Regions from separate parts of the Rhizobium sp. F40D2 genome, predicted to be linked through region 2. Evidence: riboswitches for the same ligand, from Rfam matches in the RefSeq annotation. Region 2 holds a riboswitch; each other region holds the start of a gene.

Region 1 (4,690 bases), on a different replicon from region 2:
ATCGGAGTACCGTCGATTTCCCGGAGCCGGACGGGCCGACGATCGAAACGAACTCGCCGCTTGCGACGCCGAGCGAAATATCGCCGAGCACCTTCATGCCGTCGAAGGACTTGGAGATATTGCGCAATTCAACCATCTTGTCGCTCATCGGTGCCGCTCCGCGGTTGGTTGCCAGGGCATGACGAGGCGCTGGATGACGAGTGTCAGGCCGAACAGGCAAAGGGTCAGCACGGCGCTGACCACGACGGCAGCGAGCACGAGATCGGGACGAAAATTGTTCTTGGCGTTGAGGATATAGATGCCGAGGCCGCGGGCAGCGCCGGCATATTCGGCAAAGATCGCACCGACGACGGCATAGGTGATCGAGATCCTCAGGCCGGCGAAGAAATAAGGCAGCGCCGAGGGAAGCCGTGCCAGGCGGAAAACGCTCCAGCGGCTCGCCTTCATCGAATGCAGCAATTCGGCGATGTCGCGGTCGGTCGATTCATAGCCCTGCAGCAAGGCGACGAGCAGCGGGAAGAAGGTGACCAGCGCGACCAGCAGGATCTTCGGCAAGAGGCCGAAACCGAACCATAAGACGACGAGCGGCGCGATCGCCACCAGCGGCAGGGTCTGGCTGGCGATGAAGATCGGCAGCAATGCCCGGCGCATGAAAGGCATGAAATCCATGAGGATCGAAGCGGTGAAGGCGAAGGCAAGCGACAGCGCGAAACCGCCGAGTGTCGCACCAAGCGTCGGCCAGGTGTTTGATATCAGCGCCTCACGGTTCAGCCAGCCCTGGATGACGATGCGCGAAGGCGCCGGCAGAATGGAAGGCTTGATGCCGGAAAGGTCGACATAGAGTTCCCATGCCGCCAGAAAGGCGCAGCCCGCGAGCAAGGCGGGGACCCCCTATAGAGAGCGGAGCGGAGCGCGGCAAGGCGCGAATCCGGTGGTTGCGGCGACGTCATCAGCGCTTGTTTTCGGTCTCGATGCGCAGCCGGTCGCGATAGGGATCGAGTGTCTTGACGGCATCGAGAATGATGCCGACGAAATTGCCGGACATCGGATAGAGTGACACTTGGGCGCCTGAGAACATCTGAACCTCGCTCCGCTGGCATTACCCAGATCAGCTTTGAAGGGTCCAGAGGCTTGCGCCTCATATCTCAGCCCCGGCGATACGGAGCTCCCCTGTTATTTCGGCGGAAACTATCATCCGGGTTTTTTTCCCGCAACCGCAAAATTGCGAACCCGTCGGCGCGGTCGGAATAGCTCCGATGTGAGGGAAACACCCGAGCGGGATCCCGCTCGGATGTTCCTCGGTGGGCCCGTACCTGCCGGGAACGGGACCGCAGCTTGCTGCCTGAGGGCGGCAGTATAGGCGTAAGGGGCGCGAGCGCTGGCGAGCGCCGGATCGGGCTTTACGACGGCAGGAGCAAAGGGTATAAAACCTCAACTAATATTGAGGTCAAGAGGCGATGAATGGGATTTCAGCAGCCCCGCTCGGCAAGCTCCTGACTGTCGGCGAAGTGGCGGAGCGTAGCGGTCTTGCCGTTTCGGCGCTGCATTTTTACGAGACCAAGGGTTTGATCTCGAGCATCCGCTCCCGCGGCAACCAGCGCCGCTATGGGCGCGATGTGCTTCGCCGCCTCGGCATCATCAAGGTGGCACAGCGTGTCGGTATTCCGCTTTCGGAAATCCAGGCGGCGTTCCAGTCCCTGCCGCAGGGGCGCACGCCGACGGTCGCCGATTGGCAGACGCTGTCGGCACGATGGAAGGACGATCTCGACGCACGAATCAGTCGGCTCAGTCTGCTGCGCGACCGCCTGACCGGCTGCATCGGCTGCGGCTGCCTGTCGATTGAAAGCTGTCCGCTGCGCAATCCCTGCGACCGGCTCGGCAAGGAAGGGCCCGGCGCGCGGCTTCTGGAGACCGAAAACGAACTCGATGTTTAGTTCTGGCTTTCCCAGGAAAGATCGATACCTGCCTTTCTTTCGGTCGGAGTGCTCATATGTTAAGGGCAAGTGACGCAACCGGCGGCACTGCCCGCGAGGAGGACGGCTTCGTGTTTCATCCCAGACTGTTCGAAAATCGCCATGTCGTCGTCACTGGCGCCGGCCGCGGCATCGGCCTCGAAGTCGCTCGGCAGTTTCTGGATTGCGGCGCGAAGGTGATCGTCCATACCGGGCGCAAACCGGGGCGGGACCTGCCGGATTTCCTGCTGACGGCTGAATCGGAAAGACGGGCGCTGCTGCTGCATGCCGATTTCTCCGCCGCCGGCGGTGCGGCGCAATTTGCCGAAGATGTTCTCGCTTTCTTCGACAGGGTCCATGTGCTCGTCAACAATGCCGGCACCATGCTCGGCCGTTTTCCCGCTGCGACGCTGACCGATGCGGAATATGAGGCGGTCATACGGTTGAACCAGACATCGGTGGTGGCGCTGACGCGCGCATTGCTGCCGGCGTTGAAGGCGGCCGAGGGTGCTGCCGTCGTCAACACCGTTTCGATCTCGGCACTCACCGGCGGTAGCCCCGGCTCCTCGATTTATTCGGCCTCGAAAGCCTTCGTTGCGACCTATTCCAAGGCGCTTGCCCGCGAGCTCGCCCCGGATGGCATCCGCGTCAACTGCGTCTCGCCGGGAACGATCGAGACGGATTTCCACGAGCGCTACTCCTCCAAAGAAAAGCTGGAGCAGACGCGGAAATCCATCCCCCTGCAGCGGCTCGGCACGGCGGAGGATTGCGCTCCCGCCTATCTGTTCCTGGCGTCGCCTTTACTCTCGGGATACATCACCGGGCAGGTGATCGAGATCAATGGCGGACAGCTTATCTGCTGATTTACTTGGACCTTTTTTGGCATTTCATCACAATTGACCAATTCGTTTGTGCGAATATGCTATTGTGCTGATCTATCAAATCGCCTCCCTTCCGAGATATCGAATGTCGTTGCCTAAACCGGAGCCGGGGATGACCGGTCAGGACTTGCACATACTCGCTGGAAAAGCCCATGAAGCGAGCGATCTGCTGAAAGCTTTGGCGCATCACACCCGATTGCTGATCCTCTGCATACTGGCGAAACAGGAGCGGACGGTCGGTGAAATCGAAAATATTCTCGGAATTCAGCAGGCGATGGTTTCGCAGCAGCTTGCGCGTTTGAGGCTCGAGGGCCTGGTCAATACGCGCCGTCAGGGCAGGCTGGTTTATTACAGTATCGGCAATGTCAGCGTGCTCGCCTTCCTCGAATCGCTGTTCGATCTATTTCCTGTTGCGGAAAACTGCTAAAGCGCGTCGCCTTAACTTGATTCATTCCCTTGCGGAGCACGGTTGCTGTGTCGAAGATGAGGCCGGACGCGAAATGTCGCGGGAGACCGGATGATCGACAAGCTGGAATTCTTCATCGCCCTTGCTAATGAAAAGCATTTCGGCCGCGCTGCGGAGGAGTGCGGGATTTCGCAGCCGACGCTTTCGGCCGCGATCCGGCAACTCGAGGATCAACTCGGAGTCATGCTGGTGCAGCGCGGTTCGCGCTTTCAAGGGCTGACGCCGGAGGGGCAGCGCGTGCTCGAATGGGCCCGGCGCATCGTCGGCGATACCCGCACCATGCGTGAGGAAATGCGCGCCGCCCGCCGTGGCCTTTCCGGCCACATTCGCCTTGCCGCCATTCCGACGGCGCTCGCCATGCTTTCGCGCATCACCACGCCCTTTCAGGAGCGGCATCCCGGTGTGACCTTCTCCATCGTCTCGCGTAATTCGCTGCAGGTGCTGAGCATGCTCGAAAACCTCGAAATCGATGCCGGCATCACCTATCTCGAAAACGAGCCGCTCGGCCGTGTCACCAGCGTTCCGCTCTATGCCGAGCGCTATCATCTGATCACGGCTGCAGGCAGCCCGCTGTCCGATCGCGACAATGTGACCTGGAAGGAGGTCGGCGATCTTCGGCTTTGTCTATTGACCGCCGACATGCAGAACCGCCGAATCATCAATCGGCACCTGACGGAAGCCGGTGCCACAGTGCATCCGACACTCGAATCCAATTCGATGATCGTGCTGTTTTCGCATGTTCGAACCGGGCGCTGGGCGAGCATCATGCCGCGCAATGTCGCCAAATCTTTTGGTTTTCCGGTGGAAATCCGGATGATTCCGATCGTCGAGCCGGAGGCGCATCACCTGGTCGGGCTTGTGGCGCCCTATCGCGAGCCCTTCACGCCGCTCGTCTCGGCCTTGCTGCACGAAGCCAGAGTGCTCGTGCAGGACGAGGAACTTTGATAGGAAAAACCTATCAACCAACGTGATAGCTTTATTGATCGCCAGCGGCTTCCTTGAGATGCTGTCGGCGGAATAGCACTCGGGCTGGAGGAGGCCGCCATTCCGCAACGAGCAAGCCGTCGGGAGGGCTGCCTTATGACCATTCATATCGCCGAAGGCGATATTGTCGCGCGCACTCGCGCCATCATTGCCGATCTTCGCTTCCTCGAAGGGCCGCTGCTTCCGATTCTGCACGAGATTCAGGACGAGTTCGGCTATATCCCGCAGGAAGCCGTGCCCGTGATCGCGGAGGAGCTGAACCTCTCCCGCGCCGAGGTGCATGGCGTCGTGACTTTCTACCATGATTACCGTGACCATCCGGCCGGCCGACATGTGCTGAAGCTCTGTCGCGCCGAGGCCTGTCAGTCGATGGGCGGTGATGCGCTGGCCGAGCGCGTCAAGACGCT
Region 2 (4,690 bases):
GGAGGAAAGGCGCAATGCTTTTTTGCCGAGCGCGAAATCCCGGCGCGCAAGTTCGGCGAACTGGCCGAAGCTGCGGAAGAGTGGCCATGGGCCGGCATCGAGATGCTGCACGCGACCGCCTTCCTGGTCGGTGAAAACAGGCGCATCGTCGCGGCCGACGGCTTCGCGAAAGCGTTCGATCAGCCGCTTCGTCTGCTCCGGCTCGCGCTGATTGCGCCGGCCGACGAAGAGGCCGAGCGGATTGGTCTCGCGAAACAGGGCGAATTCTTCATCCGAAAGGACCGGATTGGGAAGGCCGACGAAAAGGGCGAGCGGGGTCGAGGACAATTCTGGTGCTCCGGGATCAGGTGGTCATTTCGGCATGCGTCTCAGCATGCCTTCGTAGATGCCCTTGTCGGGGGCGGGGATGGTGATGGCGCCTGCGGTCTTCGCGTAAAAATCGACCGGGCCGGCATCGCCGATGAAGGCATAGGCATGGCCAAGCGTCTTCATCGTCTGAAGGCAGGCTGAAAACAGGGCGAGCCCGATACCCTTGCCGCGCGCCTCAGGATCGACGCCGGTCGGGCCGAAGAAGCCGCGCGCCGTCGTGTCGTAGCAGGCAAAGCCGAGCAGCTTGCCGCCGTCGACGGCGATCAGGCAGGCAACCGGCTGGCGGGAGAAGGCGACGGAGACTTCGCTTGCCCAGTTCTCGCTGAACTGCTGGCGAACCCAGTCGACGACGAGGTGCAGTTCCGGGGGGAGGGCCGGTCGGATGGAGACACCGACATGATCGGCTTTCCGATTCAGATCGGCAAGCTTTGTGGAGTATAGACTCACAAGCAGGTCTGGCACCGGTCATTCCTCCTCATATTCCGTTATTGCGGAATATATCCCCTTTTAATGTCATAGACTTGGCTATCTGGCTGAGCTTGTCAACTGCGTTTTTCAAATGGCGCGATGCTGCTCGCCATGATGCTCCCGCTCAAAAGCAAGATGGCTGCCGAACGCAAAAACGGCCCGGGGAGCCCGAGCCGTTTCGATTGAAGGGGTGCGTCGATGATGGATGTTTATCCCGCCACTTTCCAAAGCGCATGAAAATGCTGCACCGGGCCGTGGCCGGAGCCGACGGTGAGGCTTCCGGCGGCGGCGACCGCGCCGGCGAGGTAATCCTTGGCGATAGCGACAGCCTCGGGCACCGAGGCGCCCTTGGCAAGCTCGGCCGCCAGCGCGCTCGACAATGTGCAGCCGGTGCCGTGGGTGTTCTTGGTCGGCACCCGCCGGGCTTCGAACCAGTGCAGGCCGTCGGCCGTGGCAAGCACGTCGGGGCTGTCGTCGCTGTCGAGATGACCGCCCTTGACCAGCACCGAGGCCGGGCCGAGCGCGCGCAGCCGTTCGGCCTGCGCCGCCATCTCCTCCCGGTTTGTCGCGACCGGCTCGTGCAGCAGGGCGGCAGCCTCCGGCAGGTTCGGGGTCAGCAGTGTCGCGAGCGGCAGCAGCCGGCGGGTCAGCACATCGACGGCTTCGGGCGCCAGCAGGGGGCACCGCCCTTGGCGATCATCACGGGATCGATGACGATGGGGATGCCGCGCTGATCGGCGAGCGCTCCAGCAACGGCCTCGGCGATGCCGGCATTGGCGATCATGCCGATCTTGACGGCATCGACACGCACATCGGCAAAGACGGCGTTGATCTGATCGGCAACGAATGCAGGTGGCACCAGATGCACGCCGCTGACGCCTTGCGTGTTCTGCGCCGTCAACGCGGTCAGCACCGCCATGCCGTAGACGCCGCGGGCGGAAAAGGCCTTGAGATCGGCCTGAATGCCGGCGCCGCCTGAGGGGTCGGAGCCGGCGATGGAGAGGACGTTGCGGATCATGCACGGGCCTTTCGAATTTCTGCGGCGATGCGGCGCGTGGCTGCTTCCGGGTCCGGCGTGCCGCAGATGGCGGAGACAACGGCAAGCCCGCTGGCGCCCGCGGCAAAGACTTTCGCCGCATGCTCCGCCTTGAGCCCGCCGATGGCGACCGACGGCACCGGCGAGGCTTTCACCAGCCTTGCCAGGCCGTCAAAACCGATCGGCTGCTTGTGGTCGGCCTTGGTCGAGGTCGCAAACACCGGCCCGACGCCGGTATAATCGACCAGGCTGCGATCGACGCCAGCGGCAAGCGCTGCGGTCTCGACCGAGAGGCCGAGGATCATGTCGGGGCCGATCATCGCCCGCGCTCTCACCGCATCCATATCCTCCTGGCCGATATGCAACCCGTCCGCTCCGATGGCGATGGCCGCCTCGACATCGTCGTTGACGATGAGGCGGGCGCCGGTGCCATCGAGCGCCTGTTTAAAGGCGCGGCCGGTCTCGATCATCGCGGTCGTGCCGGCATGTTTGTCGCGCAACTGCACCATCGTCGCGCCGCCGGCAACTGCAAGCCGCGCCGTTTCGACCATGCCGATCCCGGCGCAGAGGTCAGGATCGAGGACGAGATAGAGCGAAAGATCGAAGGTCTTCATGCCGCCGATATCCTTGCCCTGGCATCGAGCGTTTCGGCGTCGAGCGCGTGCAGCGCATCGAGAAAGCGCCAGGCGAAGGAGCCGGGACCGGCCGCACCGAGTGCTGCCTCCTCGCCGGCGATGGCGAAGGTTGCAAGGGCTGCGACCGTCGCCCCGAACAGATCTTTGGGCACCGTGGCGGCAAAGGCGCCGACCAGGCAGGTGAGCGAGCAGCCGAGCGCGGTGACCTGCGGCATCAACGCCGATCCGCCGGTGATGCGCACCGCCTGCTCGCCATCGGTGACGAAATCGACAGCACCGGTAACGGCGACGATCGCCTGCTGCCGCTCGGCAAGCCAGCGCGCCGAGCCTTCGGCCTGCTCGACCGGATCGCGGCTGTCGACGCCCTGGCCGCGGCTCTCGCCGCCGGCAAGCGCGATGATCTCGGAAGCGTTGCCGCGGATGATCGTCGGCTTGAGCGCCAGCAGACCGGCAACCGCATCGCGGCGGAAGGCCGTGGCATAATGGGCGACCGGATCGAGCACCCAGGGTTTGCCGGCCGCGGTTGCGGCCTTCGCGGCCGCCTGCATGCCGTCGATCCATTGCGTCGACAGCGTGCCGATATTGACGGTCAGCGCACTGGCGATGCCGGCGAATTCGCCGGCTTCTTCAGCCGCATGCACCATGGCGGGCGAGGCGCCGGCGGCCAGGAGAACATTGGCGGCGATGTTCATCGCCACGTAATTGGTGATGCACTGAACGAGCGGCGGCTTTTCGCGCATCGCCGTCAGCATGGCTCCTGGTGTGGTCCTGGTCTGCATGTGGCCCCTTTCAGGCGGGGGCGGGCACGGGGCAATTCGTGCGGGCTAAGCCGCGACCCCGAGCGACTCCCTCCGCCGGCATTATCCGGTTCAGGTTCGAAGGGTGCTTCTCAGCCCGTCTGTCGACGGGCGCCCCTGTCTCTCATCGCGCTCTTTTTCGCAGAGAACGGGGCGGATGTCATCTCGAAAATGACAGTCCTGCGACGGCGCAGCGAGAGACGGGAGGTCGCCGCCGATTCGGGTCTTAATCGGGTTTTCGCGAATGCTGGGCCGCGAATTCCGTCCTGGGCTGTGTCGGCCGTTGCGGTTTCGCCATGCGGTTGTCCCCTCATCCGCAGATAAACAACAGTAGCAACCCGGGGGTGTAAGGAATTTCCGAAATACATCTCTGTATTTGTGGGCGGCATCGGGAATGATGCAGGCGCCTCGGAGCGTCTTTTCTTCAAAATGAGTGCAGCTCATCTTCCGCAGGATTCTCCGGATGTCCGGCGGTGCGGAATTATTCATCCTATCCGTCTATGCGCATGATTTTCAATGACAACGAGCAGGTGGCCAGCTTCGCGTAAGTTGCGCGTCGTCTCATGGGTCTCGCCAATCGGTTTCATTCGAATTTTGGAATCTGTTGTGATTTCGTTGCGCGTAGGTTCTCGGGCAAACTGAACGTAATCTCCCAGAACGCGAAATAAATACCTAACGCAAACTTTACCGTGCTGACACGTTAAGGTTGACCGAATTGCGGATCGTAGCGATATGACTTTCCACGAGAATAAAATCTTCCTGAAGTTGCACTTTAAATGAAGACATTTTTGAAAAGCGGCATGAAGCGGGGTCTCCGGACGAGTGCCCCCATTCTGATATCGATCGCCTGTGCGACCCCATCCTTTTCGCAATCTCCCGGCACCCAAGAGCCGGAGCAGGTGCAAGCGCCGACCCAATCGGCGCCGGCGCTAAAATCTCAGAAATTCGACGACTGGTATTATCGCTGCACCGGTGCGGCAGGCGCTGAGGCTTGCGAAGTCGCACAGGTGGCACAAGTCACCAAGGACGGTAAACCCGTCAATATCTTGACGCTGGCGATATCGGCGCCGCCTGCCGCGCCTTCCGACAAGGACAAGGGCAAGCCACGGCTGATGCTGACCGCCCTTCTGCCGCTCAACGTTTTCCTGCCCTCGGGCCTGTCGATCAAGGCCGACGGCAAGCCCGTCGCCAAGCTCGACTATCGCAACTGCAACCAGACCGGATGCTGGGCGCAGCTGGCGCTGGATACGAAAATGACCGCGGCTTTGAAGAAGGGCGCCGCCGCCGAAGGGCTGGTGCGGCTGATGAACGGCCAGGACGTCAATATCCGTTTCTCGCTGAAGGGGCTGAAGCCGGCCCTCGATGAACTTCAGTCCGTCGCCGCG
Region 3 (4,690 bases), on a different replicon from region 2:
CAAAGGCGGCCCGCTGGCCGTCACGGATGCCAATATCATGGTCGGCAAACTCATTCCGGACATGTTCCCGGCGATCTTCGGCGAAAGCCAGGATCAACCCCTGGACTATCCCGCGGTCAAGGCTGCCTTTGATGAACTCGCCGCGGAAATCGGCGATGGGCGCAGCGGCGAGGAAGTGGCCGATGGCTTCCTGAAGATCGCCGTCGCGAACATGGCAGAAGCGGTGAAGAAGATCTCCATCGCGCGCGGATATGACGTCAGCGGCTATACATTAAATGCGTTTGGTGGGGCCAGCGGCCAGCATGCGTGCCTTGTCGCCGATGCGCTCGGCATGACCAAGGTGCTTGTCCACCCCTTTTCCGGCCTGCTTTCAGCCTACGGCATGGGGCTTGCCGAAATCCGCGCCATGCGCCAGGTCTCACTCGATCTCCCGCTGTCTGCCGACAATATTAAGGCAATCGCTGCGGCTGCTCAGCCCTTGTCCGCGGAAGCCATCCGGGAGGTCGGCGAACAAGGGGTCGACGCCAAGGAGATCGCCGTCAATCTGCGGCTCCTTATCCGCTATGCCGGTGCGGACGCTGCGCTGGAAATTAGCGCTGCCCGCATCGAGGCGGAAAAAGGCGTGATCATCATCAGCGATATCAACGGCGATACCCTGAAAAGGAGCTTCGATGCCGCGCATGAATCTCGCTTCGGATTTGTCGACCACAACAAGCCTCTAATCGTCGAAACGCTCGTCATCGAGGCAGTCGGAGGCGGACGGCACGTCGAGTTGGTGGCAGACGCGGTCGCACAAGCCATCGATCCACAGCCCTTAGCCCGAGCACGGTTCTTTTCCGAGGGACAATGGCACGACGCCCCCATCTATCGGCGTGAGAAGCTTTGCTCCGGTCAGACCATCACCGGTCCGGCCCTGCTGATCGAACCCAATCAGACCATTACCGTCGAGAACGGATGGAAAGCCACGCTGACAGCGCGGGACCACATCGTGCTCGAACGCAGAGTCGCCAAATTGCGGTCGGCTGCTCTCGGGACAGGCGCCGATCCGGTCATGCTCGAGATATTCAACAACCTCTTCATGTCGATTGCCGAGCAGATGGGCTTCACGCTGCAAAACACGGCCTCCTCCGTCAACATCAAGGAGCGCCTCGACTTCTCCTGCGCCGTCTTCGATCGCCATGGCGCGCTTGTCGCCAACGCGCCTCACGTTCCCGTACATCTCGGATCGATGGACCGGTCGGTGGAAGCGATCATCGCGGGCAACCCGATCATCCGCCCTGGAGACGTCTTTGCCATCAACGCGCCCTATAATGGCGGCACCCACCTGCCCGATATCACCGTCTGCACTCCGATCTTCGACGACGCGGTGCAGAACATCCTGTTCTGGGTGGCATCCCGTGGCCATCACGCCGATATTGGCGGCACCGCTCCGGGATCAATGTCGCCAAACGCCCGGACCATCGACGAGGAGGGCGTTTATATCGACAATTTCAAGCTCGTCGACCAGGGCCGGTTTCGGGAGGCGGAACTGACGCAATTGCTGACGAAAGCACCCTACCCTGTTCGCAATCCCGATCAGAACGTCGCGGATCTCAGGGCCCAGATCGCCGCCAATCAGAAGGGTGCCGACGAATTGCGAAAGATGGTGGCGGAATTCGGTCTCGATGTCGTGGAGGCCTATATGGGATATGTGCAGGACAATGCTGCGGAAAGCGTCCGCCGGTTGATCGCCCGTCTCGATGATGCCGAGTTCACCTATCCGATGGACCAAGGATGCGCGATAAAGGTCCGCGTCACCATCGATCGTGCAAAACGCGAGGCTACGGTTGATTTTACCGGGACATCGGAGCAGCAGCCGGACAATTTCAATGCCCCCGAGCCGATCACGCGTGCGGCAGTCCTTTATGTCTTCCGTGTTCTGGTGGAAGACCATATCCCGATGAATGCCGGCTGCCTGCGGCCAATCAGGATCATCGTCCCTAAAGGGTCGATGCTTGCTCCCCGCCGCCCTGCAGCGGTCGTCGCTGGAAACGTCGAGGTGAGCCAAGCCGTCACCAATTGTCTCTTCGGTGCGCTTGGCATGTTGTCTTCGTCGCAAGGCACGATGAACAATCTGACCTTCGGTGATGAGGCGCACCAATATTACGAAACGCTTTGCTCGGGCGCCCCGGCGGGCGATGGTTTTGCCGGCGCTGCCGGTGTCCATTCCCACATGACGAATTCACGCCTAACCGATCCGGAAATCCTCGAATTGCGCTTTCCCGTCGTGCTTGAGGATTTCCACATACGCGCGGGCTCCGGAGGCAGGGGACGCTGGAATGGCGGCGACGGCACCAGCCGCACGATCCGCTTTCGGCGAACGATGGACTGTGCGATCCTGTCCGGCCATCGTACCGTGAGGCCGTTCGGGCTTGCCGGCGGAGAAGCAGGTGAAACGGGCGAAAACCTTGTTCGCCGCCTCAACAGGCAAATTGAAATACTTCCGGGGTGCGCGCAAACGCGACTTTGCGAAGGCGAGGCGATCACGATCGTCACCCCGACAGGGGTGGCTATGGGGCTCCCGCCAGCAGGTGAGGTTTGACACTCACGAGGTGCGGGGTGCCGCGCAGATCGACCGGACGCCAGCTTTCTTCCGAAATACCGCAAAGGGACAAACTTGGTCAGACATGCACCTTTTAATCCCACAAGGAGATGGTTCAAAGGGAATATCCGGGTCTTGGGCCTCGAATCCCTGCGCTCGCCATTAGGCATGGCGGGCCAATACAACCCTAACCGCTACGCACTCGATTTGGAGTAGAGGCCAAGGTTGCTGCCGACGGCGAACCCGCAGCGCTGATAAAATTTCGACAACGCACCTTCTCGCTGTGAGACCAACCAGACGCTGTTGCAGCCTTCGGCCTTTGCTGTTTCGAAAACGGCTGATAGCAGCGCGGTCCCTATTCCCCTACCCTGGGCCTCAGGCAGCACCGACAGCTCATCAAGATAAATGACCGGACCGGCATGGCGCCGCTGTCGTATGCCCAACGCGATCCCCAGTACCCTGCCTCCATCAATGGCCGCAAGCGCAATGGATTTCGGCGTTCCAAGCACGGTATTTACATTTTCAGCCGCTGCTTCAAGCGACCAATTCTCGTTCCACGGAGGTCCCGAATAGGCCCTGACCAGCACAGTGGCGGCGCCATGGAGATGTTCTAGCGTAAGACGTTCAATCCGAAACGACATAAATCCACCTGACGTTGAGTGAATTGACATTTGCCGCAGTTCGATCGGTAACGCAACAGGCTCCGAGCCGGACGATCTATGGAAACGACAAAGCTGTAAGCTTGACACAACCAGCAGCCGCGCTTTACGACTATCGGCATTCACCAGGGGGGTCCCGCAAGGGGCTGAGATACTGCTGGACAATAAGGCTTAGCCTGTTGTGGCGCAGTGACCCGTTGAACCTGATCCAGTTCATACTGGCGTAGGGACGGTGCGAGCGCTCGAAGGCTGCGGATTCACGCGTGGAATCCGTGCCGGCGTCTTTCCATCATTCCGGCTGATTGACTGGGTCTCCAATTTACAACTTGGAGCCTCAAACCATGACCATTGCCGCAAAGAACCTCACCCCGACCGTCACCACCGGCCCGCTGCCGGCATCGCGAAAGATCCATATTCCCGGAGATATCCATGGCGATATCCGCGTGCCGATGCGCGAAATCAGCGTCCATCCGACCGCGGGCGAACCGCCTGTCGTCGTCTATGATTCCTCCGGTCCTTACACGATCGAAGGTGCGGAGATCCGCATCGAGCAGGGTCTGTCCCCAATGCGCCGCGACTGGGTGCTGGCCCGCGGCGACGTCGAAGCCTATGACCGCCGCCATGTCCGCCCCGAGGACAACGGCTTTGTCGGCGGCGACCGGCTGACACCGGAATTTCCGGGGCGGCGCCGGCCGCTGCGTGCCAAGGACGGCAAAGCCGTCACCCAGCTTGCCTATGCACGGGCCGGCATCATCACGCCGGAGATGGAGTTCATCGCTATTCGCGAAAATCTCGGCCGCAAGGCCAAGGCAGAAGTGCTGGTGCGCGACGGCGAGAGCTTCGGCGCCGATATTCCCGATCACGTGACGCCGGAATTCGTCCGCCGGGAAGTCGCCGCCGGCCGGGCGATCATCCCGGCCAATATCAACCATCCCGAAAACGAGCCGATGATCATCGGCCGGAATTTTCTGGTGAAGATCAATGCCAATATCGGCAACTCCGCCGTCACCTCATCGATGGCAGAGGAAGTCGAGAAGATGGTCTGGGCTGCCCGCTGGGGCGCCGATACGGTCATGGATCTGTCGACCGGCCGCAACATCCACAATATCCGCGAATGGATCATCCGCAATTCGCCGCTGGCGATCGGCACGGTGCCGCTTTATCAGGCACTCGAGAAGGTCGGCGGCGTCGCCGAGGACCTCACCTGGGAGATCTATCGCGATACGCTGATCGAGCAAGCCGAACAGGGCGTCGACTATTTCACCATCCATGCCGGCGTTCGCCTGCATTACATCCCACTCACCGTCAATCGCGTCACCGGCATCGTCTCGCGCGGCGGTTCGATCATGGCCAAGTGGTGTCTGCATCATCACCGCGAGAGCTTCCTCTACGAGCATTTCGAGGAGATCTGCGATATCTGCCGGGCCTATGACGTCTCCTTCTCGCTCGG

What was found. Region 2 has a riboswitch for thiamine pyrophosphate ahead of thiM (hydroxyethylthiazole kinase). Riboswitches for the same ligand answer to the same signal wherever they lie in the genome.
Region 1: another riboswitch for thiamine pyrophosphate. It lies ahead of ACS4RS_RS09280 (YkoF family thiamine/hydroxymethylpyrimidine-binding protein); the one in region 2 lies ahead of thiM (hydroxyethylthiazole kinase).
Region 3: another riboswitch for thiamine pyrophosphate. It lies ahead of thiC (phosphomethylpyrimidine synthase ThiC); the one in region 2 lies ahead of thiM (hydroxyethylthiazole kinase).

Annotation. Positions count from the first base shown of each region.
Region 1 covers NZ_CM131436.1:1,926,046-1,930,735, forward strand. The annotation lists gene ACS4RS_RS09270 (ATP-binding cassette domain-containing protein) at 1-148, opposite strand, end outside; partial or broken gene ACS4RS_RS09275 (ABC transporter permease) at 145-950, opposite strand; partial or broken gene ACS4RS_RS09280 (YkoF family thiamine/hydroxymethylpyrimidine-binding protein) at 959-1,078, opposite strand; TPP riboswitch at 1,069-1,182, opposite strand; gene soxR (redox-sensitive transcriptional activator SoxR) at 1,458-1,934, shown strand; gene ACS4RS_RS09290 (SDR family NAD(P)-dependent oxidoreductase) at 1,991-2,815, shown strand; gene ACS4RS_RS09295 (metalloregulator ArsR/SmtB family transcription factor) at 2,919-3,260, shown strand; gene ACS4RS_RS09300 (LysR substrate-binding domain-containing protein) at 3,351-4,244, shown strand; gene ACS4RS_RS09305 (formate dehydrogenase subunit gamma) at 4,380-4,690, shown strand, end outside.
Region 2 covers NZ_JBPWQX020000001.1:243,355-248,044, forward strand. The annotation lists gene ACS4RS_RS23475 (glycoside hydrolase family 3 N-terminal domain-containing protein) at 1-327, opposite strand, end outside; gene ACS4RS_RS23480 (GNAT family N-acetyltransferase) at 352-831, opposite strand; partial or broken gene thiD (bifunctional hydroxymethylpyrimidine kinase/phosphomethylpyrimidine kinase) at 1,047-1,855, opposite strand; gene thiE (thiamine phosphate synthase) at 1,852-2,487, opposite strand; gene thiM (hydroxyethylthiazole kinase) at 2,484-3,287, opposite strand; TPP riboswitch at 3,338-3,434, opposite strand; gene ACS4RS_RS23500 (invasion associated locus B family protein) at 4,082-4,690, shown strand, end outside.
Region 3 covers NZ_JBPWQX020000002.1:481,140-485,829, reverse strand. The annotation lists gene ACS4RS_RS26975 (hydantoinase B/oxoprolinase family protein) at 1-2,581, shown strand, start outside; gene ACS4RS_RS26970 (GNAT family N-acetyltransferase) at 2,776-3,222, opposite strand; TPP riboswitch at 3,358-3,488, shown strand; gene thiC (phosphomethylpyrimidine synthase ThiC) at 3,582-4,690, shown strand, end outside.